Linked DNA regions of Massilia sp. METH4. The protein of the gene in region 2 interacts with the protein of the main gene of each other region in a pairwise test. Links are inferred from orthologs where the notes say so. Each region holds a gene or a part of one and is shown on either strand. Other genes may lie near its edges. The genes, in order: secB, V6Z91_RS22645 and lysA.

The links.
Region 1: the proteins of V6Z91_RS22645 (region 2) and secB interact in binary tests that used the Escherichia coli proteins (3 or more experiments, as listed by UniProt). The link is inferred for Massilia sp. METH4 from one-to-one orthologs.
Region 3: the proteins of V6Z91_RS22645 (region 2) and lysA interact in binary tests that used the Escherichia coli proteins (3 or more experiments, as listed by UniProt). The link is inferred for Massilia sp. METH4 from one-to-one orthologs.

Annotation. Positions count from the first base shown.
Region 1 is NZ_CP146614.1:2,091,666-2,097,434, forward strand. The notes cover bases 1-2,770. They hold secB (protein-export chaperone SecB), read right to left. Parts: upstream 1,739-2,770; coding sequence 1,262-1,738; downstream 1-1,261. Other genes in these bases: V6Z91_RS09365 (NAD(P)H-dependent glycerol-3-phosphate dehydrogenase), read right to left, coding at 1-654; V6Z91_RS09370 (SH3 domain-containing protein), read right to left, coding at 715-1,158; grxC (glutaredoxin 3), read right to left, coding at 1,906-2,166; V6Z91_RS09385 (rhodanese-like domain-containing protein), read right to left, coding at 2,182-2,583; gpmA (2,3-diphosphoglycerate-dependent phosphoglycerate mutase), read left to right, coding at 2,686-2,770. In the rest of the region: more of gpmA, read left to right, coding at 2,771-3,432; V6Z91_RS09395 (peptidoglycan DD-metalloendopeptidase family protein), read left to right, coding at 3,481-4,974; V6Z91_RS09400 (S41 family peptidase), read left to right, coding at 5,083-5,769. UniProt on the Escherichia coli protein: One of the proteins required for the normal export of some preproteins out of the cell cytoplasm. It is a molecular chaperone that binds to a subset of precursor proteins, maintaining them in a translocation-competent state.
Region 2 is NZ_CP146614.1:5,157,525-5,168,305, forward strand. What follows is about bases 4,677-7,663. They hold V6Z91_RS22645 (response regulator transcription factor), read right to left. Parts: upstream 6,522-7,663; coding sequence 5,832-6,521; downstream 4,677-5,831. Other genes in these bases: V6Z91_RS22640 (ATP-binding protein), read right to left, coding at 4,677-5,830; V6Z91_RS22650 (Spy/CpxP family protein refolding chaperone), read left to right, coding at 6,693-7,259; V6Z91_RS22655 (intradiol ring-cleavage dioxygenase), read left to right, coding at 7,315-7,663. Also shown: mdcA (malonate decarboxylase subunit alpha), read right to left, coding at 1-115; V6Z91_RS22615 (LysR family transcriptional regulator), read left to right, coding at 248-1,156; V6Z91_RS22620 (hypothetical protein), read right to left, coding at 1,323-1,769; V6Z91_RS22625 (hypothetical protein), read right to left, coding at 1,742-2,311; V6Z91_RS22630 (alpha/beta hydrolase), read left to right, coding at 2,527-3,357; dcd (dCTP deaminase), read left to right, coding at 3,453-4,019; more of V6Z91_RS22640, read right to left, coding at 4,319-4,676; more of V6Z91_RS22655, read left to right, coding at 7,664-8,202; V6Z91_RS22660 (hypothetical protein), read left to right, coding at 8,368-8,919; V6Z91_RS22665 (hypothetical protein), read left to right, coding at 8,975-9,724; V6Z91_RS22670 (hypothetical protein), read left to right, coding at 9,730-10,781. UniProt on the Escherichia coli protein: Response regulator member of the two-component regulatory system CpxA/CpxR which responds to envelope stress response by activating expression of downstream genes including cpxP, degP, dsbA and ppiA.
Region 3 is NZ_CP146614.1:2,259,789-2,270,439, forward strand. What follows is about bases 4,418-7,274. They hold lysA (diaminopimelate decarboxylase), read right to left. Parts: upstream 6,563-7,274; coding sequence 5,273-6,562; downstream 4,418-5,272. Other genes in these bases: msrP (protein-methionine-sulfoxide reductase catalytic subunit MsrP), read left to right, coding at 4,418-4,576; V6Z91_RS10170 (protein-methionine-sulfoxide reductase heme-binding subunit MsrQ), read left to right, coding at 4,567-5,199; V6Z91_RS10180 (lipoprotein), read right to left, coding at 6,567-6,752; cyaY (iron donor protein CyaY), read left to right, coding at 6,792-7,133; V6Z91_RS10190 (SulP family inorganic anion transporter), read right to left, coding at 7,172-7,274. Outside these bases: V6Z91_RS10150 (c-type cytochrome), read left to right, coding at 1-45; V6Z91_RS10155 (cytochrome c biogenesis protein ResB), read left to right, coding at 240-2,324; c-type cytochrome biogenesis protein CcsB, read left to right, coding at 2,354-3,517; more of msrP, read left to right, coding at 3,599-4,417; more of V6Z91_RS10190, read right to left, coding at 7,275-8,677; V6Z91_RS10195 (penicillin-binding protein 1A), read right to left, coding at 8,765-10,651. UniProt on the Escherichia coli protein: Specifically catalyzes the decarboxylation of meso-diaminopimelate (meso-DAP) to L-lysine. Is not active against the DD- or LL-isomers of diaminopimelate.

The DNA.
Region 1 (5,769 bases), 3.1 Mb from region 2 along the record:
GCCCAGGCCCATGCCGTCGGCACAGCCGGTGGCGATCGCCATCACGTTCTTCACGGCCCCGCCGACTTCCACGCCGATCAGGTCGTCGCTCGAGTACACGCGCATCGTGCCGCCATGTACCGCTGCCACCACGCAATCGCGCAGGGCGCTCGAGGTCGAAGCAATCGTCAGGGCACATGGCAGGCCGCGCGCCACTTCCTGCGCGAACGACGGACCGGACAGCGCGCCGCCGGCGATGCCCTCGCCCAGCACTTCGCTGAAGATCTGGTGCGGCAGCAAGCCCGTCTCGTACTCGAAACCCTTGCACAGCCAGACGAGGTTCGGAATCGGCCGGCCTTTCAGGCTGTGCAGCAACGGCCGCAGGCCGGCCACCGGCGTGGCCGCGATCAGCAGGCCGTCGTGCCCGTCGGCATCGCGCTGCGTGTGGGCCACGGCCGCGTCGAAATCGGCGGTAACGCGCAAACCGGGGGGGAAGGGAAACCCCGGCAGGTAATGGGTGTTGTCGCGCGCGGCGGCAATGTCCGCCATGGCAGCCGCATTACGCCCCCACAGCATGACGTCATGGCGCGCGGCCACCGCGATGGCGACGGCGGTGCCCCAGGCGCCGGCGCCCAGGACGGTGATACGGCGCCGTATCGGTTGATTCTCTTGCATATTGGAAACCCCGATATCGCTGCTGCGATATCCAAAAATCACATCACCGCCAGTGCGGTATCAAAAACCCCAAATGTCGCCGCTGCGCACATAGCCGGCCAGGCCGTCGCGGTGCCGCACCTTGATCCAGCCGTTGGTGCCGGGTTCGCCCAGCTCCAGCAGCACGCCCTTGTCGGCCGTGAAGACCACGGTGGATGCCTCGTCCTCGGCCGCGCGAACCTTCGCGTTATGCACGCGCACGATGACATTGCGGCGGCTGGACAGCCCGCGCGCCGGTGTCCAGGCCAGGTCGCCGGAAACGTCGCGCACCTTGACCCAGTCGCCATAGGTCAGCACGACTTCCAGCGGCGCGCCGCGCGGCACGACGAACAGCTTGACGCCCTTCGTGGAGGGAGCGTCGTACAGCACGGCAGGCGCCGCGCCAACCGTCTTGAAATCGGCAGCCCAGCCGGCGGCGCACGCCAGGGACAACGCGGCGCCCATTATCAAGCGGGTAATACTCATTGCAAAAAACTTTCGTCCAAAATGATCAAAGGCCACGACGGGCCTTTGATATGGGGAGAAGCCGGCGGCAGGGAAGGACCCGGCCACTGGCGGTTCTGCGGAATTACTGAACGGTGTTGGTGCCTTCGGCGGTCTTGGCCTGCTGTTCGGCCAGTGCCTGCAGGCGCTGCTGGTAGAACACTTCGAAGTTGATCTCGGCCAGGTGCACCGGCGGGAAGCCCGCGCGGGTGATCAGGTCGGCGATGTTGGCACGCAGGTACGGGTACACGATGTTCGGGCAACCGATGCCCAGCAGCGGGTCCAGCTGTTCGGCCGGGATATTGCGCGCTTCGAAAATGCCTGCCTGCTTGCCTTCCACCAGGAACGCCACCTTGTCGCCCACCTTGGCGGTCACGGTGATCGTCACCGTGGATTCGAAGATGCCTTCCTGCAGGGGCACGGCGCCCACGTCCAGGGCCACTTCGATCGACGGGGCTTGCTGTTCCAGGAAGATCGCCGGGGAATTCGGCTGTTCCAGCGACATGTCTTTCAGGTAGACGCGTTGGATTTGGAATACGGGTTGCAGGTTTTCGTCAGACATGGAACGCTTTCAATGAATTGGACAGATGATTATCGTCGTCCGCCCCGGCCTGTCGTGCGGGCCTGGATCAAACGCGTGGGCAATTGTAGCAAAACAAATATGCCTGCCAGCCTTTTTTTGCCCCGCGTTGTAATTATATTAACCGCCGGAAATCGGCGACGAAAATCTCAGCCGTTCAGCAGCGGATCGAGGCGGCCGGCCTGGTCCAGCGCGTACAGGTCATCGAAGCCGCCCACGTGGGTATCGCCCACGTAGATCTGCGGCACGGTGCGGCGGCCGGTCTTCTGCATCATCACCTGGCGCTGGGCCGGGTCGAGGTCGACGCGGATCTTGTCGATGTTCTTGATGCCCTTGCTTTCCAACAGCCGTTCGGCACGAATGCAATATGGGCACACGGCGGTGGTGTACATCGTTACTTGAGCGGTCATGGCAGTATCCTTCCTTTATTTGGTGATCGGCAGCCCCTGGGCTTTCCACGCTTCGATGCCGCCGTCCAGGACGACCACATCGGCAAACCCCGCCTTTTCCAGAATCTTCGCGGCGCCGTAGGCGCGCGTCCCTTTTTGGCAGACGACGATGGCCGTCCGGTTCTTGAATTTTTCCAGCTCGCCGCTGCGCTTGGCCAACTCGGCCAGCGGGATATTCTTCGCATCCGGCAGGTGGCCTTCACCGAAAGCGGCAGCGTCGCGTACGTCCACAATGGTGGCTTTGGCTCGGTTTATCAACAGCGTGACCTGCTGCGGGGATGCCTTTTTACCCCGCTGCGCAAGCGCCGGCCACAGCAATGCACCGCCCGACAGCACCGCGATGCCGACGAGAAAAATATGGTCGATGATGAATTTCACTTAGCTTCCATTGGTTGAAGTCAATCCGCGCATTATAAAATAGAAGACGAACAACGGCTCCGGCTGAAGATTTTCCATCCTACCTCTAAAAAAGATTGCCCTATGTACAAAATTGTTTTCATGCGTCATGGTGAGTCCACGTGGAATCTCGAGAATCGCTTCACCGGCTGGACCGACGTCGACCTGACCGAGAAAGGCGTGAAGGAAGCCAAGGCCGCCGGCGAAGTGCTGAAAAAGGAAGGCTACACGTTCGACCTGTGCTACACCTCGGTGCTCAAGCGCGCGATCCGCACGCTGTGGCTGACGCTCGATGAAATGGACCTGATGTACCTGCCCGTCAAGAACGACTGGCGCCTGAACGAGCGTCACTACGGCGCCCTGCAGGGCCTGGACAAGGCCGAGACGGCCGCCAAGTTCGGCGACGCGCAAGTGCTGGTCTGGCGCCGCAGCTACGACACGCCGCCGCCCGCGTTGGAAGAAGGCGATGACCGCGCGTCGTTCAATGACCCGCGCTACGCCGGCCTGCCGAAGGAACAGATTCCGCTGACCGAATGCCTGAAGGACACCGTGGCCCGCGTGCTGCCGGCATGGAACGAGGAAATCGCGCCGCAGATCAAGGCCGGCAAGCAGATCCTGATCTCTGCCCACGGCAACAGCCTGCGCGCGCTGATCAAGATGCTGGACAATATCAGCGACGAGGAAATCGTCGGCCTGAACATTCCGAACGGCCAGCCGCTCGTGTATGAGCTGGACGAAGACCTGAAGCCGATCCGTCACTATTACCTGGGCGACGCGGATGCGATCGCCGCCGCGCAGGCAGCCGTGGCCAACCAGGGCAAGGCCAAGTAACGCTCGATGTCAGTGAACCGTTCGCGGCGCGCCGGCGCCTGGCTTTCCATGCTCGGCATTGCCGCGGCGCTGGCTTTCGGCGGGGGCGATGCCCTCGCCGCCGCCAAACAAACCAACCGCAGCAAGCAGAAGGCCGCCGCCGAGGCGGAACGCATCGCGCTGCAACAGAAACTCAATGCCCTGAAGCGCGACATCGGCCAGACCGAGAGTGCGCGCGAGGATGCGGCCGACACGCTGGCCGAGTCCGAAGAAGCGATCTCGAACGCCAACCGCCAGTTGCGCGAGCTGGCTGCCGAGACCGCGACAACGAATGAAAAGATCGCCGCGCTGTCCGCCGAACGCGAGCGGCTGGCCGCTACCATCGCCGCCCAGAAGGCGCAGTTGGCGAAACTGCTGCGCGAGCAGTACGTGGCCGGCAACGAGGACCGCATCAAGCTGCTGCTCTCCGGCGACAACCCGAACCGCATCAATCGCGACCTGCAATTGATGTCCTATGTATCGCAGAAACAGGCGCAGCTGATCGAAGCGCTGCGCACCAACCTTGCGGCCGTGGAAACGAACCAGGCTGAAGCACAGAATGCCCGCGACGAGCTGGTGGAGATCGCCGAGGAAGAGCGCCAGCAGAAAGCGGTGCTGGAACAGCAGAAGGCCAAACACGCCGCGCTGGTGGCGAACCTGTCGCAAAAACTCGATACGCAGCGCAAGGAAGCGGGCCGCATCGAGCGCGACGAGCAGCGCATGGGGGCGCTGGTGAACCGGCTGAACAAGCTGATCGAGGAGCAGGCCCGCGCCGCCGCCGCCGAAAAGGCAAGGCAGGAACGCCTGGCGGCCGAGCGCGCGGCGAAAGCGAAGGCCGAGGCGGAAGCGCGGGCACTGGCCGCGGCGAAGGCCAAGGCCGAACGCGAGCGGCTGGCGCGCGAGAGCAAGGCGCACGACAAGGCGCACGACAAGGCGCAGAAGGCCGAGCCGAAGATCGCGCAAAAGCCCGAGACCAGGCCCGAACCGAAGCTGGAGCCGAAGCAGGAATCGAAGCAAGAGTCGAAGCAAGACACTCGGATCGCGCAGCGTGAGCCGGCGAAACCGGAACCGCGCGACGAAGGCGCGGCCCGGCCGTCCGACGTGGCGCTGGCGCCGGCGGCGCCGGCCGGCGCCTTCGCCAGCCTGAAAGGGCAGATGCGTGCCCCGGTCTCCGGACGGGTCGCGGCACGCTTCGGCACCAAGCGCGGCGATGGCCCGGGCTGGAAAGGCATGTTCATCCTGGCCAGCGAAGGCACCGAGATCCGCAGCGTGGCTCAGGGCCGCGTGGTGTTCGCCGACTGGCTGCGCGGCTTCGGTAACCTGATCATCGTCGACCATGGCGGCCAGTACATGAGCATCTATGGCAACAACCAGTCGCTGCTCAAGCGCGTGGGGGACGTGGTGAAGGCCGGCGACGTGATCGCGGCGGCCGGCAACAGCGGTGGCAACGAGGAATCGGGTTTATACTTCGAGCTGCGTCATCAGGGCCGGGCGTTCGATCCGGCCGGGTGGGTGAAGTTCTGAGTCCAGGAAAACCGGTGTCGGGCACCTTTTCCGGAAGGATCGTCCGGAAAAGGTGTCCGACACCAGGCGCTGCCATGCGCTCCTCTGTAGTACCTCAGTGGAACATCAATGGGTAACAAACTCAAGAGTATCGGCCTGATCGGCCTGGGCATGGTGGCCGGCATGGCCGCCTCGATGAACTTTTCGGCGCTGGCGCAGCGGATCGATGCACCGCTGCCGCTGGAGGAATTGCGCCAGCTGTCGGACGTGTTCGGCCTGATCAAGAGCGACTATGTCGAGAACGTGGACGACAAGAAGCTGCTGCAGGAAGCCATTGCCGGCATGGTGTCCTCGCTCGACCCGCATTCGGTGTACCTGGACGAGAAGGCCTTCCGCGAAATGCGCGAATCCGTGCAGGGCAAGTTCGTCGGTATCGGCATCGAGGTCTCCACCGAGGATGGCTATGTAAAGGTGGTCTCGCCGATCGAGGATACGCCCGCATTCAAGGCCGGCATCCGCTCGGGCGACCTGATCACCCGGATCGACAACGTGCCGCTGAAAGGCCTGTCGCTGGAAGAATCGATCAAGAAAATGCGTGGCGAGCCGCGCACCAAGGTCGTGCTGACGATTTCCCGCAAGGGCGAGGACAAGCCGCTGATCGTGCCCATCGTGCGCGAGGAAATCCGCGTGCAGAGCGTGAAGGCGAAAGTGGTGGAACCGGGCTATGTGTGGCTGCGCATCTCGCAGTTCCAGGAGCCGACCGTCGAGGAGATGGTCAAGAAGCTGACCGCCATCTACGAGAAGACGCCGGACGTG
Region 2 (10,781 bases):
CGACGATCGCATCGGTGCCGAGCACGCGGCCATCGCACAGGTGCCGCACTGATTCCAGGCGGCGGCGCTTTTCCTGCCGCCGCGTATCCCACTGGCGTGGGGGTGTGCTGTTCATGCATTCTCCCGTCGTTGACTGGTTGGGTAAGGCGAGCATAGGCGCGCCAGCGTGGCCATTCAATCAACCCAGGCGTATCGATGTTTACTCCGGCGTTAACGATTGGATGCGCGTTTGAGGTAAGCTTGCCCCATGATCGACGAAGAAATCACCCTCAAGAAACTGGAAATATTCCTGGCCTTCATGCGGCTGTCGAGCCTTGCCCGCGTCTCCGAAGAAGTTGGCCAGAGCATCGTCAGCGTCCACCGTGCGCTGCATTCGCTGGAAGAAGGGCTGCGTTGCCAGCTGTTCCAGCGCGAGGGCCGCAAGCTGACGGCCCTGCCGGCTGCCTTTGCGTTCGCCAGCCATGCGCAGCGGGCGGTGGCGGAAACGGAGGAGGGAATCCGCAAGGTGCGCGAGCTGGCCGGCTTCAACAGCCACCGGCTGCGCATCGGGTCCCTTTATTCGCTCACGCTGCGCTGCATACCGCACCTGCTGATGGGCTTGAAGCTGCGCCGGCCCGAGCTGCACGTGGATCTCACGCTGGGGTCGAACAAGGACCTGTTGCAGGGCCTGGCCGAAGGCCGGCTCGATGCCGTGGTCATCGGCCTGCAAACGCCGAACGACAATGGCAACCTGTTGTCCGTGCCGCTGTTCGAGGACGAGGTGCGGCTGGCCGCCCCGCTGGGCTCGCCGTATGCGGGCATGGCCCGGGTCGACCTGAAGGACCTGCGCAACGAGCAGTTCATCACGCTGGGCAGCGGCTTCGTCACGTCCGACAGTTTCAACCACGCGTTCCGGGAGGCCGGCTTCACGCCGGAAACGACGCTGCAGGTGCCGGACATCTTTTCGCTGATCAATCTCGTCGGCAGCGGCATGGGCTACAGCCTGCTGCCGGCGCGCGTGGCCGAGTACAGTGCCCGCATCGAGCTCATCCCGCTGGCGCAGCCGTATGCGTCGCACCAGGTGATCACCTTGCTGTTGCCGAAGTCGCGCGAGCGGGATCCGAACCTGCTGGCGCTGGCGGCGGAGTCGCGGATGTTCGGGAAGGGCGCGGCCTGACACGGCGAATGGTGGAGTTCGTCCTACAGCCCGGGCGACGATGCCGACGTATCGAGTATCCGGTGCCGCCGGTGAATCAACGGTGCTTGCCGTGGCTGGCGCATGCCGCAAGCCGGACGGCGAGGTCGGAAATGCAGGCAGCGCCCTTTTCCATGCTTCCCGCGTCTCAGCTGATGATCAGGTATGCCGTTGGCCCTACTGTCAGGCTCATTTCCTCGCGGGCATAACGCGGATCGTCGAGCTGCCGCCATCGAACACCGGGAGGCAGCGTGTGCCGGGCTGTGACGAAGCGGTCGCGCAGGTTGACGACGATGCTGCCCTCGTCCGGCCAGCCGACGGCGCCGATGCCGGCCAGGCGATTCCCCGCGCGCAGCTCGGCCACCAGGGCTTTTCGCAATGCCGGCGGGAGGCGGCGCGCCAGCTGCAACCAGCCCTCGTCCCCGGCTTCGGCATCACCGGCGATCGCGTCGGCGATCGCCAGCTGTTCTTCAGCGACCCGCGCGCCGCTCCACTGCGCAGGCGGCACGAAATCGTATTGCAGCATGGCGCCGCCGCCATGATCCCTCCAGGCCGATTCGCGCCGCATCACTCTGCGCTGATCGCGATGCGCCATTGGGAAATCGGCATGATGTCGCCGGGCCTGAGCTTGTGCGCGTCGGCCGGCGGCACATAGTACTGCGTACCGCCGCCCGCGCCGAATTGCGGGTTGGCCATGGCGGTGCCGCGCGCCACGCAGACCGGTTCGGTCACGTGGAAGGCCCGCACCGCCTCGCGCAGCTTGCGGGGCCGGCCATCGGCATCCCTGCCGGGATCGGTCGTGACCTGCACGAGGGCATAGTATTCCTGCCAGCTGCCGCCGGTGTCGCGCAGCGTCGCTTCGCTGACGGCGAAGCCCGGCGCGATACCGGGTGTGAGCGAGTAGAGGACCGTGCCTGCGTCGAGGGCCACGTTGGCGTAGCTGTCCCTGCCGACGTAGGGTGGCATGCCCTGGGTTGCCGCTGCCAGGGCGCTCGGATTCTTGCCGAGGCAGGCACCCTGGTCGGCGAGCTCCTCCGGGGCGCCGGCAGGCACGCCCGCGGTGGTGCATGCGGCCAGCAGGGCAGCCAGCGCGCCCAGGCGGAACGCGTTGGCGAGGGATCTGATCGTCGGTGTCATCGTCGGCTCCACGAGAATAGGGGGAGCCGATCTTATTCCGGCCGCGATGCGATGGCTTTCGTCAAATTGTCGTGCAATTGCCTGTATTTGCATCGCCGGCCCGGCCCGGAAGGACAAGCCATGACGGTATGCTAATATACTTGAAATAAGGCAAATCTAAGACTCATCCGCTAGGCTCGCGCCGCCCGAATGTGCGGGTGCCGCCCTGTTGTTTCATGAAACCGATCCTGCATTTTTCCCACGCGAACAGTTACCCAGCCGGCACGTATCGACAGATGTTCGAGCACCTTGCCCACGATTTCGATGTCCAGGCGCTCGACATGCATGCCCACGACCCGCGCTACCTGGTGCGGGACGGCTGGCGCGAGCTGGCGGACGAGCTGATCGCCGAGCTGGTGTCGCGCTACCACGGCGAGCGCGTGATCCTCGTCGGGCATTCGCTGGGTGGGATGCTGAGCCTGATGGCGGCGGCGCGGCGGCCGGAGCTGGTCCGCTGCGTGGTACTGCTCGATTCGCCCGTACTGGCCGGCTGGCGCGCCGTTGCGTGGCGCCTGATCAAGCGCTTCAATGCCGAGGACCGTTATTCGCCGTCGCGCCTGTCGGTACGGCGGCGGATGGTGTGGCCGAGCCAGGCCGACGCGATGCGCCACTTCGCCAGCAAGGAACTGTTCGCGGCCTGGGCGCCGGGCGTGCTGCAGGATTATCTCGATGCCGGGCTGGTACCGCATCCGGACGGGGTGCAGCTGCGCTTCTCGCGCGAGGTCGAAACGGCCGTGTACCGCACCTTGCCGCACCACATCAGCAGGCTGGTGGCGGGCCAGTTTCCCGTGCCGGTCGGCTACCTGGCCGGCCGGATTTCGATGGAGAACCGGCAGGCCGGCCTGACGGCCACCAAGGCGCTGGTAGGGCGCAACTTCCGGCTGATGCCGGGCGGGCACCTGTTCCCGATGGAGTTCCCCTTGCTCACGGCGCAGGCAATCCGCGACATGGTCTGTGACCTCATTGGCACCGAAATGCCGCTGTGCGCCGGGGCGAGGCAGGCGTAAAACATTGCAAAAGCTTTCAGAGGCAGGGTCGATCGCGTAGAATCGCTGCCACGCGGCGGCGCCGCACTCTCCTCCAACAGTTTCAAGCACGAACGATGACGATTAAAAGCGACAAATGGATCCGCAAGATGGCGGAACAACATGGAATGATCGAGCCCTACGAGCCGGGCCAGGTACGGGCAGTGGACGGCCGCAAGGTGATCTCGTTCGGCACGTCGTCGTACGGCTACGATATCCGCTGCGCGGACGAGTTCAAGGTCTTCACCAACATCAACAGCACGATCGTCGATCCGAAGAATTTCGATTCGAATTCCTTCGTGGACGTGAAAAGCGACGTCTGCATCATCCCGCCGAACTCCTTCGCGCTGGCCCGCACCATCGAATACTTCCGCATTCCGCGCAATGTGCTGACGGTCTGCCTGGGCAAGTCCACGTACGCGCGCTGCGGCATCATCGTCAACGTCACGCCGTTCGAACCGGAATGGGAAGGTTACGTGACGCTGGAATTCTCGAACACCACGCCGCTGCCGGCCAAGATCTACGCCGGCGAAGGCTGCGCGCAGGTGCTGTTCTTCGAGAGCGACGAAGTGTGCGAAACCTCGTACAAGGACCGCAACGGCAAGTACCAGGGCCAGCGGGGCGTAACGCTGCCGAAGGCTTGAGCGCCACTGCAGAAGACCGGTGGCTTGGCAGGGGTTTCGCGGAGCATGCTCCGCGCCTGCCAAGCGGTGATGGCATGCATGCCATCACTCCTTCCAGGCACCGAACTTCAGGAAACATTTCCGAAGAACAGGAGCCCGAACGGGCCGATGGCCCTGCGTCGGGGGACACGCGTGCCTGATTGCGTCGCATCCGGCAGCGGCCCTTGAGAAAATGTTGCAAAAAAACCGGTGCCTGTCACCGGTGCTGAGGAAATATTGCAAAAAGACCGGTGCCTGTCACCGGTGTTGTCACCGGTGGGCTAGTCCAGCGGCAGGGCGATTTCGACGTGCAGGCCGCCGCCGTCGCGGTTGACGGCGCCGATGGTGCCGCCGTGCTGCTGCACCACCTGCCGGGCGATCGCGAGGCCCAGGCCGTGCCCCTCCACATCCTTTTCCGTGCCGCTGCTGCGGAAGAACGGTTCGAAGATCGTCTTCAAGTCCTGCGGCGCCACGCCGGGGCCCCGGTCGAGCACGCGCACGCGCAGCATGCGCTCATCGATCACCGATTCCACGTCGATCGTTTCGCCTTCGGGGCTGTGCTTGATCGCGTTGCGGACCACGTTTTCGATCGCGCGCGCCAGCAGGTCCGGCTGTCCAAGCAGCACGACATCGGCCGTGCCGCGGGCGGTGACGGTGCGGCCCTGCGTGGCCGCCTCGAACTGCGCGTCGGCGACGATGGCGTGCAGCAGTTCGGCCACGTCGATCTCTTCGCGCGCGCCGGACAGCGCGCCCGCCTCCAGGCGCGAGAGCGTCAGCAGTTCGTCGACCAGCTTGTCCATCCGCACGCTCTCGCGGTCGATGCGTTCCAGCGAGGCGGCCATGCGGGCCGGGTTCTGGTGCGCCAGGCCGATGGCCGCCTGCAGGCGCGCCAGCGGCGAACGCATTTCATGCGACACGTCGTGCAGCAGGCGGCGCTGGCCATCCATCAGGTTGCGCAGCCGGGCCGTCATGCGGTCGAAGTCGCGGCCCAGGTCCGTGAGCTCGTCGCCGCGGCCCCTGGCGGCATCGGTGAAGCGGGGCGCCAGGTCACCGTGCGAAGCCGCCTCGAATGCCTGGCGCAGTGCGCGGATCGGTCGCGCGAAGTACCAGGCCAGCAGGGCCGCGAACAGGGAGCTGGCCACCAGGGCGGCGGCCAGCGGAATGAAGGGTGTCAGAGGCTGGAAGCGGCCGCGCGGGCCGTCGGGGCCCATCGGCCCAGGGTCCGGGCGGGGCGGCGCCGCGCCTTCGAAGCGCGGCGGTGGAGCGCCGGCCCCTGGGCCGTCCGCGCCGGGTTGCGCCGGTAGCCAATCAACACGTGGCCCGGCGCCCGGCATCGGCATGCCCGCACCGGCCAGCAGCGGGCGCGCGTCCGCCCCGCGCATCGCGGTATCGCGCTCGTGCGGCGGCAGGAACAGCAGGTAGCGCCGGCCGTTGGGCAGGGTGAGCCGGCGCACCACGCGGGTGTCGCCCTTGTCGAGCATGGCGCGGGCGGCGGCCACCTGCTCGGGCTTCACGATGCGGCCCAGCAGTTCGCGGCCCAGGTCGTCCACCGCGAATACGCGGTGGCGGTCCATGTTTTCCAGCAGGCGCGAGAGGGCCGCCGCGCCGCCGAATTCCAATGTGGCGGCGGCCGACTCGATCGCCATCGCGGCGGGCGGGCTGGTGTCGATGACGGGACGGGCTTCCTGTTCCGCGGCACGGTTCTTCAGCCATAGGGCGCCGCCGATGCCCACGGTCGCCGCGATCTGCGCCAGCAGGATCGACAGGAAGAACTTCCAGAACAGGCGGCCCACGTCAATCCTTGATCAGCTGGTAACCCATGCGGTAGACCGTCTGCAGGCAGGAGCGGCCATCGGCCAGCGTGCCCAGCTTGTGCCGCAGGCTCGACAGGTGCACGTCGATATTGCGGTCGAAGCGCGCCATCGGCCGGCCCAGGCCCTGTTCCGACAGCGTGTTCTTGCTGACCGGCTTGCCCGCGTTGCGGGCCAGTACTTCGAGCAGGTTGAACTCCGTGCTCGTCAACTCCACCGTGGCGCCGGCCCAGGTGGCGCGGCGCTGTTCCGGCCACATCGTCAACTGGCCCACCACCAGGGGCGCGGAAGCCAGCTGGTCCATCGGCGTGCCCGCGGTGCGGCGCAGGATGGCGCGGATGCGCGCCGTGAGCTCGCGTGGCGTGCACGGCTTGGTCACGTAATCGTCCGCGCCCAGTTCCAGGCCCACGATGCGGTCGGTATCGTCGCCGCGCGCGGTCAGCATGAGGATCGGCATGCGGCTCGCGGCGCGGATGCGGCGCAGCGTTTCCAGGCCGTTCATGCGGGGCATCATCACGTCGAGGATCGCGATCGCGTGCTGGCCCGTCAGTGCGGCCGCGGTGCCCGCTTCGCCGTCGTGGGCCGTCTTCACTTCGAAACCTTCCTGCTCCAGGTATTCCTGGAACATGCTTATCAATTCGACATCGTCGTCTATCAGCAGGACCTTGCTCATCACTTCTTCTTCGGGCTACAAAGGGAACCATGATAGCAGTCACGCGCGCGGGGATACGGCGCTTTTACCCGGATTTACAGCATCTCCATTTACACCGATTTACATGTGGCTACCGCGCTTTACACGGCGGCGCCACAGAATGGCGGCTCCACTGTCACCGAAGGACCGCTGATGAAAAACACAACACAAAACCTGCAACGACTCCTGCTCGCCGCCGTGCTGGCCCTGCCGCTCGGGGCGATGGCTGACAACCCGCTCGACGAGGCGCCCGGCGAGGGCCCTGGCCAGGGCCCGCGCGGCCACGGCCCGGCCATGCGCGAGGAGGACGGCCCGCGCGGCCCCCGTGGCGAAGGCCCCGGCTTCGGCCACGGCTTCGATGGCGCGCAGCCCTACCTGCGCGGCATCGAGCTGACCGAGGCGCAGCAGGACAAGATCTTCGCCATCGTCCATGGGCAGGTGCCGTACCTGCGCGAGCAGGCCAGGGCGCGCGACAAGGCCGACCGCGCGTTGTTGGCACTGCACGGCGCCGGGAAGTACGACGATGCGGCCGCCGTGAAGCTGGCGCAGGCCGCCGCGCAGGCCGATGCCAACATCACGCTGTCGCACCTGCGCACCGAACAGAAGGTGCTGGCAGTGCTGACGGCCGAGCAGCGCAAGCAGCTCGACGAGCGCGGGAATGGGCGGGCGCCGCGCCCCGGCGTCGACCGCGATGGCGGCCCGGCTCGTCCGGGCCGCTGACGGCGACCTGGCCAGCAGCACCGCGTAATTCCACCCACGATAAAAGGAGCAAGCCATGGCACAACACGGCCACAGCCTGGAGGAAGACCTGCAAACGATGTTGAACGCGACGGCCGGACGGCGCCGGTCGCTGCGCTGGCTGCTCGCCGGCGCGGCCTCGCTGCCCATCATCGGCTGCGGCGGCTCGTCCGACAGCGCAGCCAGCACGACGGACGGTGTGGCAACCGGCACGACCGGCACGACCGGCACCACCACCACGACGGGCAGTACGGGCACCACGACCACCGCCACCGGTAGCTGTTCAGTGATCCCCGAGGAGACGGGCGGCCCGTACCCGGCCGACGGCACCAACAGCAACAGCAGCGGCGTGGTCAACGTGCTCACCCAGACGGGCGTGGTGCGCAGCGACATCCGGAGCAGCTTCGGCACCATGAGCGGCACCGCCGCCGGCGTGCCGCTGACGATCAAGCTGCACATCGTGAACGCCAACAGCAGCTGCGCGGCGGCGGGCGGCTTCGCCGTCTACCTGTGGCACTGCGACCGCGACGGCAATTACTCGCTGTACTCGGGCGGCGTGACGAACCAGAACTACCTGCGCGGCGTGCAGGAAGCCGATGCGAACGGCGACATCACGTTCACCACCATTTTCCCCGGCTGTTATTCGGGCCGCATGCCGCACGTGCACTTCGAGGTCTATTCCAGCCTGGCGAAGGCGTCGAGCGCGTCGAACCGCGTGAAGACGTCGCAGTTCGCGTTCCCCACCGATATCTGCAACGCCGTCTACGCCACCACCGGCTACAGCGCCAGCGTGCGCAACCTCGCACAGATCAGCTTCGCGACCGACAACATCTTCAGTGACGGCTACTCGCTCCAGCTGGCCACGGTGACCGGCAACGCCACCGATGGGTACGTGGCCACGCTGACGGTCGCCGTCGCCGCGTAAATCCCGCCCCGGCGAATTCCGTTTCGCCGTTTTCGCCCCGCCATCCCGGCGGGGCGAATGCCGTTTCGCCGCCACGCGGCATTCCTCCCTCAAAAACCCTGGCATGGCCTTTGCACCTACCCGAGTGCGTGCGGCAGATCGGCCGCACTTCCAACGGAGAGTGCCATGGACCGTTCCACCATCGACCGCCGCCTGCTCGACTTCAAGCCGGAACTGGAATTGCCGGCCGCCTCGGAGGCCGGCAAGCCCTGGCGCGACGAATACGGCGAAATGGACTTCGCCGCGCGCCTGCTGGAAGCGGCTGATGCCGACGAGCTGAAGCCGGTCCTTGCCGACATCGTGGCGGCGGCCGGCGACGGACGCCAGCCGGCGCTGCGCACTCCCATGCTGCGCGTGCTGGAGCACGCGGCGCGCATGGTCTTTCCGATCGACGCCAGCCGGGCACCGGCGGACCTCAAGCGCAAGGCGGCCGCCGTGTTCGGCCTGGAGCTGGAGGGGCTGTCACCGGAGGACAAGGAATTCGAAGTGGCGCGGCGCTTCGTTCGCCTGGCGGCGGACGCCGCCCGGCAGGCCATGAGCCGCGCGGGCGGGCAGCCGGCCGGCGCGGCGGTACAGCGCGCCCTGCGGCAGGCCGCCCGCCGCAATGCGCCGGGCCTGCTGCGGCACGGCGCGGCGCCGGCGCGGGACACATCACGCATACAGGTCATCGATATTTAGGCGGGGCGGTGCGGCCGTTCCAATTTTGGTGTTTGACTATCAACAGGAGCTCATCATGCATGACATCGATCGCACGACCCTGGAATTCGGCCAGGAATTTGGCGGCGGCAGCGGCTATGAAATGGAACAGTACGAATTCGGCCAGGGCGAATGGACGGGCGAGGGCGGCGGCCTGCTGTCCGAGGCGGACGAGATGGAGCTGGCCAACGAGCTGCTCTCCGTCACCAACGAACAGGAGCTGGACCAGTTCCTGGGCAGCTTCCTGAAGAAGGCCGCTTCCGTCGCCGGCAATGTGATCAAGTCGCCCGTCGGGCAGGCCGTGGGCGGCGTGCTGAAGGGCGTGGCCAAGAAGGCGCTGCCGATGGCCGGCGGCGCGATCGGCGGCTACTTCGGCGGCCCGCTGGGCGCCAAGATCGGCAGCGGCCTGGCCTCGGCGGCCGGCAGTGCGCTGGGGCTGGAGGCCGAAGGCGAGCTCTCCGGCGAAGACCGTGAATTCGAAGGCGCCAAGACCTTCGTGAAGATCGCGGCGGATACCGTGAACCGCGCTGCCCAGGCCAGGGGCGGCGACCCGCGCCAGATCGCCCAGCAGGCCGCCACCGCGGCCGCCAAGCAGTTCGCGCCGGGTTTGCTGGGCCAGGGCCAGTCGCGCGCCGGGCAGGGCGCGCTGGCGACGCAGGGTGGCCAGGGCATGCAGGGCGGCCAGATGAGCCAGGGCCAGGGCCGTTCCGGGGCCGCCGGCGGGCGCGGCGCCAGCAGCGGACGGTGGATGCGGCAGGGCCGCAAGATCATCCTGTACGGCGCCTGACGGCCATGGATGCCTATGCGGCCTGGATGCTGGCGCAGGAAGCGCGCTCGCTCCTGAACCGGGTCGACCGCATGCAACCGTTCGTGCTGATCGAACCGATGGTGCCGGCGGCCGCGCTGCCCACCGCGGCGCAGGCGGCGATCGAGCGGCACCTCACGCTGGTGCGCCGCGAACTGCGAACCATGGTGCGCCGCTTCCTCGGCTGGCTGCGCGGGCCGGCGGCGCGACGGGTTACGGTGGCCGACGCGCAACGGCGCTTCACCTTCCTGCGCCTGAAATTCAATGCCGCACTGACGCAGTTCGACCTGTTCATCGACGTCGTCACGCAGCGCAGCGAACACGGCAACGGGGTGTGGCTCGCCGGGCTGGACGCGGTCTCGCGCGACGCGTTGCGGCTGCCGGGCGGCTACTTCGAGGCGCCGCCGCTGGTGTGCTACCTGGACCGCGGCCCGGGCGCGGCGATCCGCCGGGCGCGTACCCGGTTGCCGGGCGGCGGCGAGAACCCGGTCGCGATCATCCGCGTGCCGCGCGAGCGGATGATCGGCAGCAGCATCGCCTCGTCCCTCGTGCACGAGGTGGGACACCAGGGTGCCGCGCTGCTGGATCTGGTGGGATCGCTGCGGCCCGTGCTGCAATCGCTGCAGCACGGCGGCAGTGGACCGCCCGTCGTGTGGCAACTGTGGGAGCGCTGGATTTCCGAGGTGGTGGCCGATTTCTGGTCGCTGGCGCGGGTGGGCGTGGTTGCCACGCTGGGCTTGATCGGCGTCCTGTCGCTGCCGCGCGTGTTCGTATTCAGGTTGAATGCCGACGATCCGCACCCGGTGCCGTGGCTGCGCGTCAAGCTCAGTTGCGCGGTGGGGCGCCTGCTGTATCCGCACCCGCAATGGACCCGCATCGAGCGGCTGTGGGACGGCTTTTACCCGCTCGACGGCCTGGCGCCGCGCGACCGGCTGCTGCTGGAACAGCTGACGGCAAGCCTGCCCTCGATGGCCGGCCTGCTGGCCCACCACCGGCCGCGTGCGCTGCGCGGCGCTTCGCTGGTGGAGGCGATGGACAC
Region 3 (10,651 bases), 2.9 Mb from region 2 along the record:
GACGAAATCAAGGCCGTGGCCGATTACGTGGCGGGATTGAAATGAGCACGTGCCCGCGGGCACGCGCGGTTTGACGCGCAGTTTCCATGGATGGATAGCGAAAAAAAAGGCGGCCACCTCGACGGGGCCGCCATTTTTTTTGTTACCATGCCTGTCGAAATTGTATACAAAAAGCCGTTTTTTGATGAGCACACAGCGTGAGCACCACAGCATGAGCACCACCGCATGAGCACGACCACATGAGCACGACCACGACGGGCATCCGTCTCAATACCCGCCGCACCGCGGTGAACGAAGCGTTCGAACTGCTGTCCTCGATGCGATTCGCGATCGCCCTGCTGGTGATGATCGCCATCTCCGCCATCATCGGCACGGTCATGCAGCAAAACCAGCCGATGACGAACTACGTGAACCAGTTCGGACCGTTCTGGTTCGATGTGTTCGACAAGCTCGGCCTGTATGCGGTCTATTCCACCTGGTGGTTCCTGGTCATGATGGGCATCCTCGTGGTGTCCACCTCGCTGTGCATCGTGCGCAATGCGCCGAAGATGGTGAAGGACATGCGCAGCTGGCGCGAGAACGTGCGCGAGCAATCGCTGCGCAACTTCCACCACAAGGCCGAGTGGCAGTCGCCGCTGGGGGCCGATGCGCTGGCCGGGCAGCTGGCGCAGCGCCTCGTGCATGCCGGCTACCAGGCCAAGGTGGTGCAAAAGGAGAATGGCCTGCTGGTGGCGGCCAAGCGGGGCGCGGCCAACAAGTTCGGCTACATTTTCGCGCACAGCGCCATCGTCATCATCTGCGTGGGCGGCCTGCTCGATTCGGATATTCCGATCCGCGTGCAGCAATGGGCACTGGGCAAGACGCCGTTCACCGGCGACGGCCTGATCGCCGCCATTCCCGAGCGGCACCGCCTCGGCACGTCGAACCCCACGTTCCGCGGCAATACCGTGATCCCGGAAGGGCAGGCCAGCAGCACCGCCGTGCTGTCGCGGCCCGACGGGGTGCTGATCCAGGACCTGCCGTTCACGATCCAGCTGAAGAAATTCCATATCGATTTCTACAGCACCGGCATGCCCAAGCTGTTCGCCAGCGACGTGCAGGTGCGCGACAACGCCACCGGCGAAACGAAGGATGCCACGATCGAAGTGAACAAGCCCTTCATCTGGAAGGGCCTGGCCGTCTACCAGGCCAGCTTCGAGGATGGCGGCAGCAAGCTCAAACTCACGGGCTTCCCCATGCAGGGCACGCAACACGGCAAGCTGGCGTTCGACGGTACCGTCGGCACGGCCACGAAGCTGGACGATGCCAACACGATCGAATGGACCGACTTCCGTCCGTTCAACGTCGAAAACACGGCAAACCAGGATGTGCGGGCCGTGAAGCAGGGCGAGAAACTGTCCAGCGCCTTCGCGCAGGGCCTGGACAAGCACCTGGGTTCGGCCGCCAAGAACGCCAACAACAAGGACTTGAAGAACGTGGGCCCCAGCGTGCAGTACAAGATCCGCGACAAGACGGGCCAGGCGCGCGAATTCCAGAACTACATGCAGCCGGTCACGCTGGAGGGCGTGCCGATGTTCCTCTCCGGCGTGCGGGCCAGCCCGGCCGACCAGTTCAGCTACCTGCGCATTCCGGCCGACGACGAGCACAGCGTGCGCGACTGGATGCGCCTGCGCGCCGCCCTGCACGACCCGGCGCTGCGCGAGCGCGCCGCGAACGCCTATGCCGCGCGCATGTCGCCCGCCAGCGGCCGCAACGACACCGTGCAGTCGCAGCTCGCCCTGTCCGCCTTGAAGAGCCTGGAGATCTTCGCCGGCGACAAGGAAGCGGGCGGCTACATGTCGGTCAGCCGCTTCCTGGAAAAGGTGCCGCAGGCCGAGCAGGAAAAGGCGGCCGACATCTTCATGAAGATCCTCAACGGCTCGCTGTGGGAGCTGTGGAACGTGGCGCGCGAGCGCGACGGCATGGCCGCCATCGTGCCGGACGAACCGCATGCCCGCTGGCTGCAACTGGCCATGAATGCCCTGTCCGACAGCTTCTTCTACGGCGCGCCTGTGTACCTGCAACTGGACGAGTTCGAGCAGGTGAAGGCTTCGGTATTTCAGATTACCCGTTCGCCGGGCAAGTCGGTCGTCTACCTCGGCTGCCTGCTGCTGGTGCTGGGCGTGTTCGCCATGTTCTACATCCGTGAGCGGCGGCTGTGGGTGTGGGTGAAGGCGGAGGAGGGCGCCACGCATGCACTGATGGCGATGAGCACGCAGCGCCGCACGCTCGACTTCGACCGGGAATTCGACGAACTGAAGGAAAAACTGCCGCAAACGGCGTAAGCTGCGGGAAACAAGCAGGAGAGACAATCATGGATATCAGCCAACAGCAACCCTACAAACAACCCTACACGGCCGCGCCGGGCTACTTCCGCCGGCTGTCGGCCTTCGACTGGCTGTACGGGCTGGCGCTGCTGGCAGGCGCGCTGTTCGCGCTGAACCGCTACGGCGCCTACATGGACGTGTACGAGAAAGCGATCCTGCTGCTGTCCGTGCCCACCTTCGCGGCGCTGGGCTGGCACTGGAAGCCGCTGCGCCCGTTGATGCTGGCGGTCGCCGTGCTGTCGCTGGGCGCCTTGAGCATGTACGGCGGCAGCCTGGAATCGGCCGACAAGCGCTTCTGGCTGCGCTACATGCTGTCGAGCCAGTCGGCGATCCTGTGGATGAGCGTGTTCTTCGCGCTGTCCACGCTGTTCTACTGGATCGGCCTGGTGTCGAAATCGGCGGCCGGCGGCGCGATCGGCGCGCGGCTGTGCTGGGGCGGCGTGCTGCTGGGCTGGGTCGCGATGATGGTGCGCTGGTACGAGTCCTACCTGATCGGGCCGGACGTGGGTCATATCCCCATCTCGAACCTGTACGAAGTGTTCATCCTGTTCTGCCTGATCACGGCGATGTTCCACCTGTACTACGAGGCGCGCTACGCGACGCGCCAGCTGGGCCCGTTCGTGATGCTCATCATCTCGGCCGCCGTCGGCTTCCTGCTGTGGTACACGGTGTCGCGCGAGGCGCACGAGATCCAGCCGCTGGTGCCGGCCCTGCAAAGCTGGTGGATGAAGATCCACGTGCCGGCCAACTTCATCGGCTATGGCACGTTCGCGCTGGCGGCCATGGTCGCCACGGCCTACCTGCTGAAGTCGCACGGCTACCTGGTCGACCGCCTGCCGTCGCTGGAATTGCTGGACGATGTCATGTACAAGTCGATCTCGGCCGGCTTCGCCTTCTTCACGATCGCCACGATCCTGGGCGCACTGTGGGCGGCCGAGGCGTGGGGCGGCTACTGGTCGTGGGACCCGAAGGAGACCTGGGCGCTGATCGTGTGGCTGAACTATGCGGCCTGGCTGCACATGCGCCTGATGTCCGGCCTGCGCGGCCGCGTGGCCGCCTGGTGGGCACTGGTCGGCCTGCTGGTCACCACGTTCGCCTTCCTGGGCGTGAACATGTTCCTGTCGGGGCTGCACTCCTACGGCAATCTTTGAGGACGGACTTAATTCTGTCCTAAACGAATGGGTTCCGGGATTGGTGTAAGGTTCGTATCACGTTACCCACCCGGAGCCGTCATGTTGATCAAGCGTTCCCCCAACGGCATCGATCTGCCGTTTTCCTTCGAAATCACGCCGCGCCACGTGTTCGAAGCGCGGCGCAGCTTCATCCGGCAGGTGGCCGCCGGCACGATCGCCAGCGGCGCGCTGATGGAGATGCTGTCGCGCGAGGCCTTCGCGCAGGGCGCGGGCCAGAAGCTGGCCGCGAAGCTCAATCCCGCCTGGTCGGCGCTGGACAAGCAGACACCCCGCAAGGACGCGATCAGCTACAACAATTTCTACGAATTCGGCACCGACAAGAGCGACCCGGCCGAGAATGCCCATACCCTGCGCACCCGGCCGTGGACGGTGGCGATCGAGGGCGAGGTGAAAAAGCCGATGACGCTCGACATCGACTCCCTGCTGAAGCTGGCGCCGCTGGAAGAGCGCGTGTACCGGCTGCGCTGCGTGGAAGGATGGTCGATGGTGATCCCATGGGTCGGTTATTCGTTCTCGGAAATCATCAAGCGCGTGGAGCCGACGGGCAACGCCAAGTTCGTGGAGTTCACCACGCTGGCCGACCGGCAGCAGATGCCCGGCGTGCGCAGCCGGGTGCTGGACTGGCCCTATGTGGAGGGCTTGCGCCTCGACGAGGCGAACCACCCGCTCACGCTGCTCACGCTGGGCATGTATGGCGACGTGCTGCCGAACCAGAACGGCGCGCCGGTGCGCATCGTGGTGCCGTGGAAGTACGGCTTCAAGTCGGCCAAGTCGATCGTGAAGATCCGCTTCACGCGCGACATGCCGCGCACCGCATGGAACAGGTCCGCGCCCTCCGAGTACGGCTTCTATTCGAACGTGAATCCCGACGTGGACCACCCGCGCTGGTCGCAGGCTTCCGAGCGGCGCATCGGCGAGGATTCCTTCCTGTCCCGCAAGCGCAAGACGCTGATGTTCAACGGGTACAGCGACGTGGCGTCGCTGTACACCGGCATGGACTTGAAAAAATGGTACTGAGCCACCCTTCCGCCCGGCAGGTCACGGCGATCAAGGCGCTGGTGCACGTGCTGGCGCTGGTGCCGCTCGCCCGTCTCGTGTACCTCGTGTTCACCGACGCGCTGGTCGAGCCGCTGCAATACATCACGCACTCGACGGGCGACTGGACCTTGTACTTTCTGTGCATCACCCTGGCCGTCACGCCGCTGCGCCGGCTGTCGTCGTGGAACTGGCTGCTGAAGCTGCGGCGCATGCTGGGCTTGTACGCCTTCTTCTACGGGCTGCTGCACTTCACCACCTTCCTGTGGTTCGACCATTTCTTCGACGTGGCCGCCATGCTGAAGGACGTGGCGAAGCGCCCGTTCATCCTGGTCGGCTTCATCGCCTTCGTGCTGCTGGTTCCGCTGGCGGCGACGAGCACCAACGCGATGGTGAAGCGGCTGGGCGGCAAGAACTGGCTGTGGCTGCACCGGCTGATCTACGCGATCGTGCCGCTGGGCGTGCTGCACTACTGGTGGATGAAGGCCGGCAAGAACGACCTGGCGCAGCCGATGCTGTTCACGGCCATCGTGGCCGTGCTGCTGCTGATGCGGGTGTGGTGGGCGCGGCAGAAAAGCAAAGCGCCGGCTCGCGCCAGCGCCTGAGGTCTTGGTGTCGTACACCTTTCCCGGGGCCTCATCCGGGGAAGGTGTACGACACCGGTTTTCCCCGACCAAATCAGCGGATCACGCTCTCCAGCGCAAACAACTCCTCCGCCTTCTCGCGCCGGCGTACCAGGTGCACCTGGCCGCCATCGACGATCACCTCGGCGGCGCGGCCGCGGGTGTTGTAGTTGGAAGCCATCGTCATGCCGTAGGCGCCGGCCGTCTTCATCACCAGCAGGTCGCCGGCTTCGACCGGCAGCTCGCGCTCGCGCGCCAGCCAGTCGCCGGATTCGCAGATCGGGCCGACCACGTCGAACACGGCGCCGGCGGCGTTTTCCTGTGCTTCGCGTTTCACCACCGGCTGCATGTCCATCCACGCCTGGTACAGGGCGGGGCGGGCCATGTCGTTCATCGCCGCGTCGACGATACAGAAGTTCTTTTCCTCGCCGTGCTTGATGAACTCCACCTTGGTCAGCAGCACGCCCGTGTTGCCGACGATCGAACGGCCCGGCTCGAAGATCACCTTGATCGTCTTGCCGCCGTGCTTCTCGGCGCGCCATGCCTGCACGCGCTGGAACACGCGGTTCACGTAGTCGCCGGCCGGGGCGGGCTGGTCTTCACCGGCCACGCCATAGTCGATGCCCAGGCCGCCGCCGATATCGAGGTGGTGCAGGTGGATGCCCTCGGCCGCCAGCATGTCGATCAATTCGATCAGGCGGTCCAGCGCTTCCAGCAGCGGGGTATCGTCCAGCAGCTGCGAGCCGATATGGCAATCGATGCCCACCGGTTCCAGGTTCGGCAGCTGGGCGGCGGTGCGGTAGGTGGCCAGCGCGTCGTCGAAGGCCACGCCGAACTTGCTGGCCTTCAGGCCGGTGGCGATGTACGGGTGGGTCTTCGGATCGACGTTCGGATTCACGCGCAGCGAAACGCGCGCCTTCTTGCCCATCGCCCCCGCCACCTCGTTCAGGCGGTGCAGTTCGGGGATCGATTCGACGTTGAAGCACAGGATGTCGTGCCCGAGCGCCAGGCGCATCTCTTCCACGCTCTTGCCCACGCCCGAGAAGATCACCTTGCGCGGATCGCCGCCAGCGGCGATCACGCGCAGCAGTTCCCCGCCGGACACGATGTCGAAGCCGGCCCCGCGGCGGGCCAGCAGGTCGAGGATCGCCAGGTTCGAGTTGGCCTTCATCGCATAGCACACGAGCGCGTCGCGCCCGGCGCACGCGTTCGCATACGCATCGAAGTTTTCCAGCAGCTGGGCCTTGGAGTAGACGTAGGTCGGGGTGCCGAACTGTTCGGCGATGGCGGGCAGCGCGACGCCCTCGGCATGCAGCACGCCGTTCTGATAGTCGAAATGGGACATTGGTTTACTGTTGTGATGCGGGAGGAGTCGAAGGAACCGGGGCGGAAGGCGGCGCCACGCCGGGCTTGCCGGCGGTCGTGTCCTTCTTGACCGGGCGCTCGGGCATGTACAGGGCACCGGTCTGGCCGCACGCGGACAGCAGCACGGCAATCAGCATGGAAACAAGGACACGCGCTGGAGTGGACTTCACGATTAGAATCTCGTTATTACCGAAACCTTGGAGTGTAGCATGACCGAAACCGAATTCCTGGACCTGGCCGACAGCACGCTGAACGCGATCGAAGCCGCGCTGGACCGCCTGAACGACGACAACCGGCTCGACGTCGAATGCAGCCGCAGCGGCAACGTGCTGGAGATCGAATTCCTGCACAACGGTTCCAAGGTCATCGTCAACAGCCAGGCCGCGATGCAGGAACTATGGGTCGCCGCGCGCTCCGGCGGCTTCCACTACCGCCGCGTCGGCGACCGCTGGGTCGACACCCGCGACGGCACCGAGCTGTTCGACGCCCTGTCGCAGATCGCCACCGAACAGTCGGGCGGCTCGCCGGTAATTGTCAGCGAGAACCCCTGATGCACAAAAACCGGTGACAGGCTCCGGTCTTTCATCGGTCACGCCAGCCGATCATCGGCGATGCGGTAGTGCGGGTCCTCGAAGGCGTCCACCTCGACCATGCCCTTGGCATTGGTGAGGATTTCCAGGCAATCCGGCGATAAATGCCGCAGGTGCAGCGTCTTGCCCACCTGCTGGTAGCGCGCGGCGAGGGCGTCGATGGCTTCCACGGCCGAGTGGTCCACGACCCGGGCATCGCGGAATTCGATCACCACGTGTTCCGGATCGTTCTTCGGGTCGAACAGCGCGGTGAAATTCGCCACGGAGGCGAAGAACAGCGAGCCCTTCAGCGTATAGACCTTCCCGCCGCGCGCGTCCATCGACACCTCGGCGCGGATTTCCTTGGCGTGCTGCCAAGCGAAGACGAGGGCGGCAAACACCACGCCTGCCAGCACGGCGACGGCGAGGTCCGTCAGCACGGTGATCGCGGTGACGCCCACCACGATCACGGCATCCTGCCGCGGGATTTTCCTCAAAGCTTGCAGGCTCCCCCAGGCGAAGGTCTTTTCGCACACGACGAACATCAGCCCCACCAGCGCGGCCAGCGGAATCATTTCGATCCAGCGCGACAGCAGCACGATGAAGCCCAGCAGGAACACGGCCGCCGTGATGCCGGAAATGCGGTGCCTTGCGCCGTTGTTGATGTTGATCATGCTCTGGCCCACCAGCGCGCAGCCTCCCATCGAAGCGAACAGGCCGCTGATGACATTGGCCAGTCCCTGCGCCAGGCTTTCGCGGTTCGGCCTGCCGCGCGTGTCGGTGATGGCGTCGATCAGGTTCAAGGTCAGCAGCGTTTCGATCAGGCCGATGGCGGCCAGGATCAGCGAATACGGCAGCACGATGCGCAGCGTTTCCAGCGTCAGCGGCACCTCCGGTACGTGGAACGCGGGCAGGCCGCCGGCGATCGAACCCATGTCGCCGACCGTCTTCGTGTCGATGCCGAGGGCCGCCACCAGACCCGAGACGATCAGGATCGCCGCCAGCGACGCCGGCACCGCCTTCGTCAGCCGCGGCAGCAGGTAGATGACCGCCATCGTCAGGACGACGAGCGCCAGCATCGTCCACAGCGCCTCGCCGTGCAGCCATTGCCCGTTCATCTTGAAGTGGCCGAACTGGGCGATGAAGACGACGATCGCCAGGCCGTTGACGAAGCCGAGCATCACCGGGTGCGGCACCATGCGGATGAACTTGCCCAGCCGAAGGGCGGCGAACAGCAGCTGGAACACGCCCATCAGCACTACTGCGGCAAACAGGTATTCGGGCCCGTGCGTGACGACGAGGCTCGTCATCACCACCGCCAGCGCGCCTGCCGCGCCGCAGATCATGCCGGGCCGGCCGCCCAGGGCCGAGGTGACGAGGCAGACGATGAACGCGGCATACAGGCCCGTCAGCGGGCTGACGTGGGCCAGCAGCGCGAACGCGATCGCCTCCGGCACGAGCGCGAGGGAAACGGTGATGCCGGACAGGACATCGGTGCGCAGCTGCGCGTTTTTTAATCCAGACATGGGAGTGCTCATAAAATCAGGGACGCCGGCCCGGCCCGGGAGATGTTTCTCCCGGCCGGGACGGCGTCCCCGGTGCTGCGGTACTGTTTAGAACAGCTCGTTCTTGACGGCGTCGCGCGCCTTTTCTTCTTCCGGCGTGCCGCGCGCCTGGCCTTCCAGGCTTTCCACGCCCACGCCGGGCGGGTTCTCCGCATAGTAATAATCGCCATTTGCCATCACGATGCCCTCCGGTACCGGCCGCTCCTCGACAGGGATCGTCTTCAGCGCCTTCTGCATGTAGCCGATCCAGATCGGCAGCGCCAGGCCGCCGCCGGTTTCCCGGTTGCCCAGGTTCTTCGGCTGGTCGTAGCCGATCCAGGCGATGCCCACCAGCTTCGACTGGTAGCCGGCGAACCAGGCATCGATCGAGTCGTTCGTGGTACCCGTCTTGCCAGCCAGGTCCGGGCGCTTCAGCATCTGCTGGGCCTTGGCCGCGGTGCCGTAGCGGGCCACGTCGCGCAGCATGGAATCCATCAGGAAGGCGTTGCGCTCGTCGATCACGCGGTTGCCCTCCACGCCGGCGCGGTCCGGCGCCGCCTGCGACAGGATGCGGCCGTTCGCGTCGGTGACCTTCGATATCAGGTAAGGCGTGACCTTGTAGCCGCCATTCGCGAACACGGCGTAGGCGCCGGCCATCTGCAGCGGCGTCACGGCGCCGGCGCCCAGCGCCAGCGTCAGGTAGGGCGGGTTCTTGTCCGCCTCGAAGCCGAAGCGCGTGGTGAATTCCTGGCCATATTTCGCGCCGATCTTGTGCAGGATGCGAATCGACACCATGTTCTTCGACTTCGTCAGGCCGCGGCGCATCGTCATCGGGCCTTCGTAGCGGCCGTCGTAGTTCTTCGGCTCCCACGCCTGGCCGCCCGTCTGGCCGGCGTCGAACGAGATCGGCGCGTCGTTGATGATCGTCGCGGGGCTCAGGCCGCGCTCCAGCGAGGCCGAGTAGATGAACGGCTTGAACGAGGAACCCGGCTGGCGCCAGGCCTGCGTCACGTGGTTGAACTTGTTGCGGTTATAGTCGAAGCCGCCCACCATTGCCTTGATCGCACCGTCTTCCGTGCTGGCGGCGATGAAGGCCGATTCGATTTCCGGCATCTGGGTGATCTGCCAATCCTTCTCTTCCTGCATCACGCGGATCACGGCGCCGCGGCGGATGCGCTTGTTCGGCGCGGCCTTTTCCGACAGCCAGGCCTTGCCCATCGCCAGCCCTGCGCCGGTGATCGTGATCTCCTCGCCGGAGGCGGTCACCGCCACCACCTTCGTCGGCGATGCCGACAACACCATGGCGGCCACGATATCGTCGCTGTCCGGGTGCTCGGCCAGCTCGGTCTCGATCACTTCGTCCGCCTCGGCGCGGTTCTTCGGCAGGTCCACGTAGGCTTCCGGACCGCGGTAGGGGTGGCGGCGCTCGTAGTCCATCACGCCGCGGCGCAGCGCGAGATAGGCGGCATCCTGGTCGGCCTTGGTGATCGTGGTGAACACGTTCAGGCCGCGCGTGTAAGTGTCTTCCTTGAACTGCTCGTAGACCAGCTGGCGCGCCATCTCGGCCACGTATTCGGCATGCACGCCGAACTCGCTGCTGTCGGTCTTCACCTTCAGCTGCTCGTTTTTCGCCTCTTCGAATTGCGCCGGCGTGATGTAGCCCAGCTGCGCCATCCGCTGCAGGATGTATTGCTGGCGCGTGCGCGCGCGCTTCGGGTTCACGACGGGGTTATAGGCCGACGGCGCCTTCGGCAGGCCCGCCAGCATCGCCGCCTCGGCGATCGAAATATTGCGCAGGTCCTTGCCGAAATAGATCTGGGCGGCCGAGGCGAAGCCGTAGGCACGCTGGCCCAGGTAGATCTGGTTCATGTAGACCTCGAGGATCTGGTCCTTCGTGAGGTTCTGCTCGATCTTCCAGGCCAGCAGCGCCTCGTAAGCCTTGCGCTTCAAGGTCTG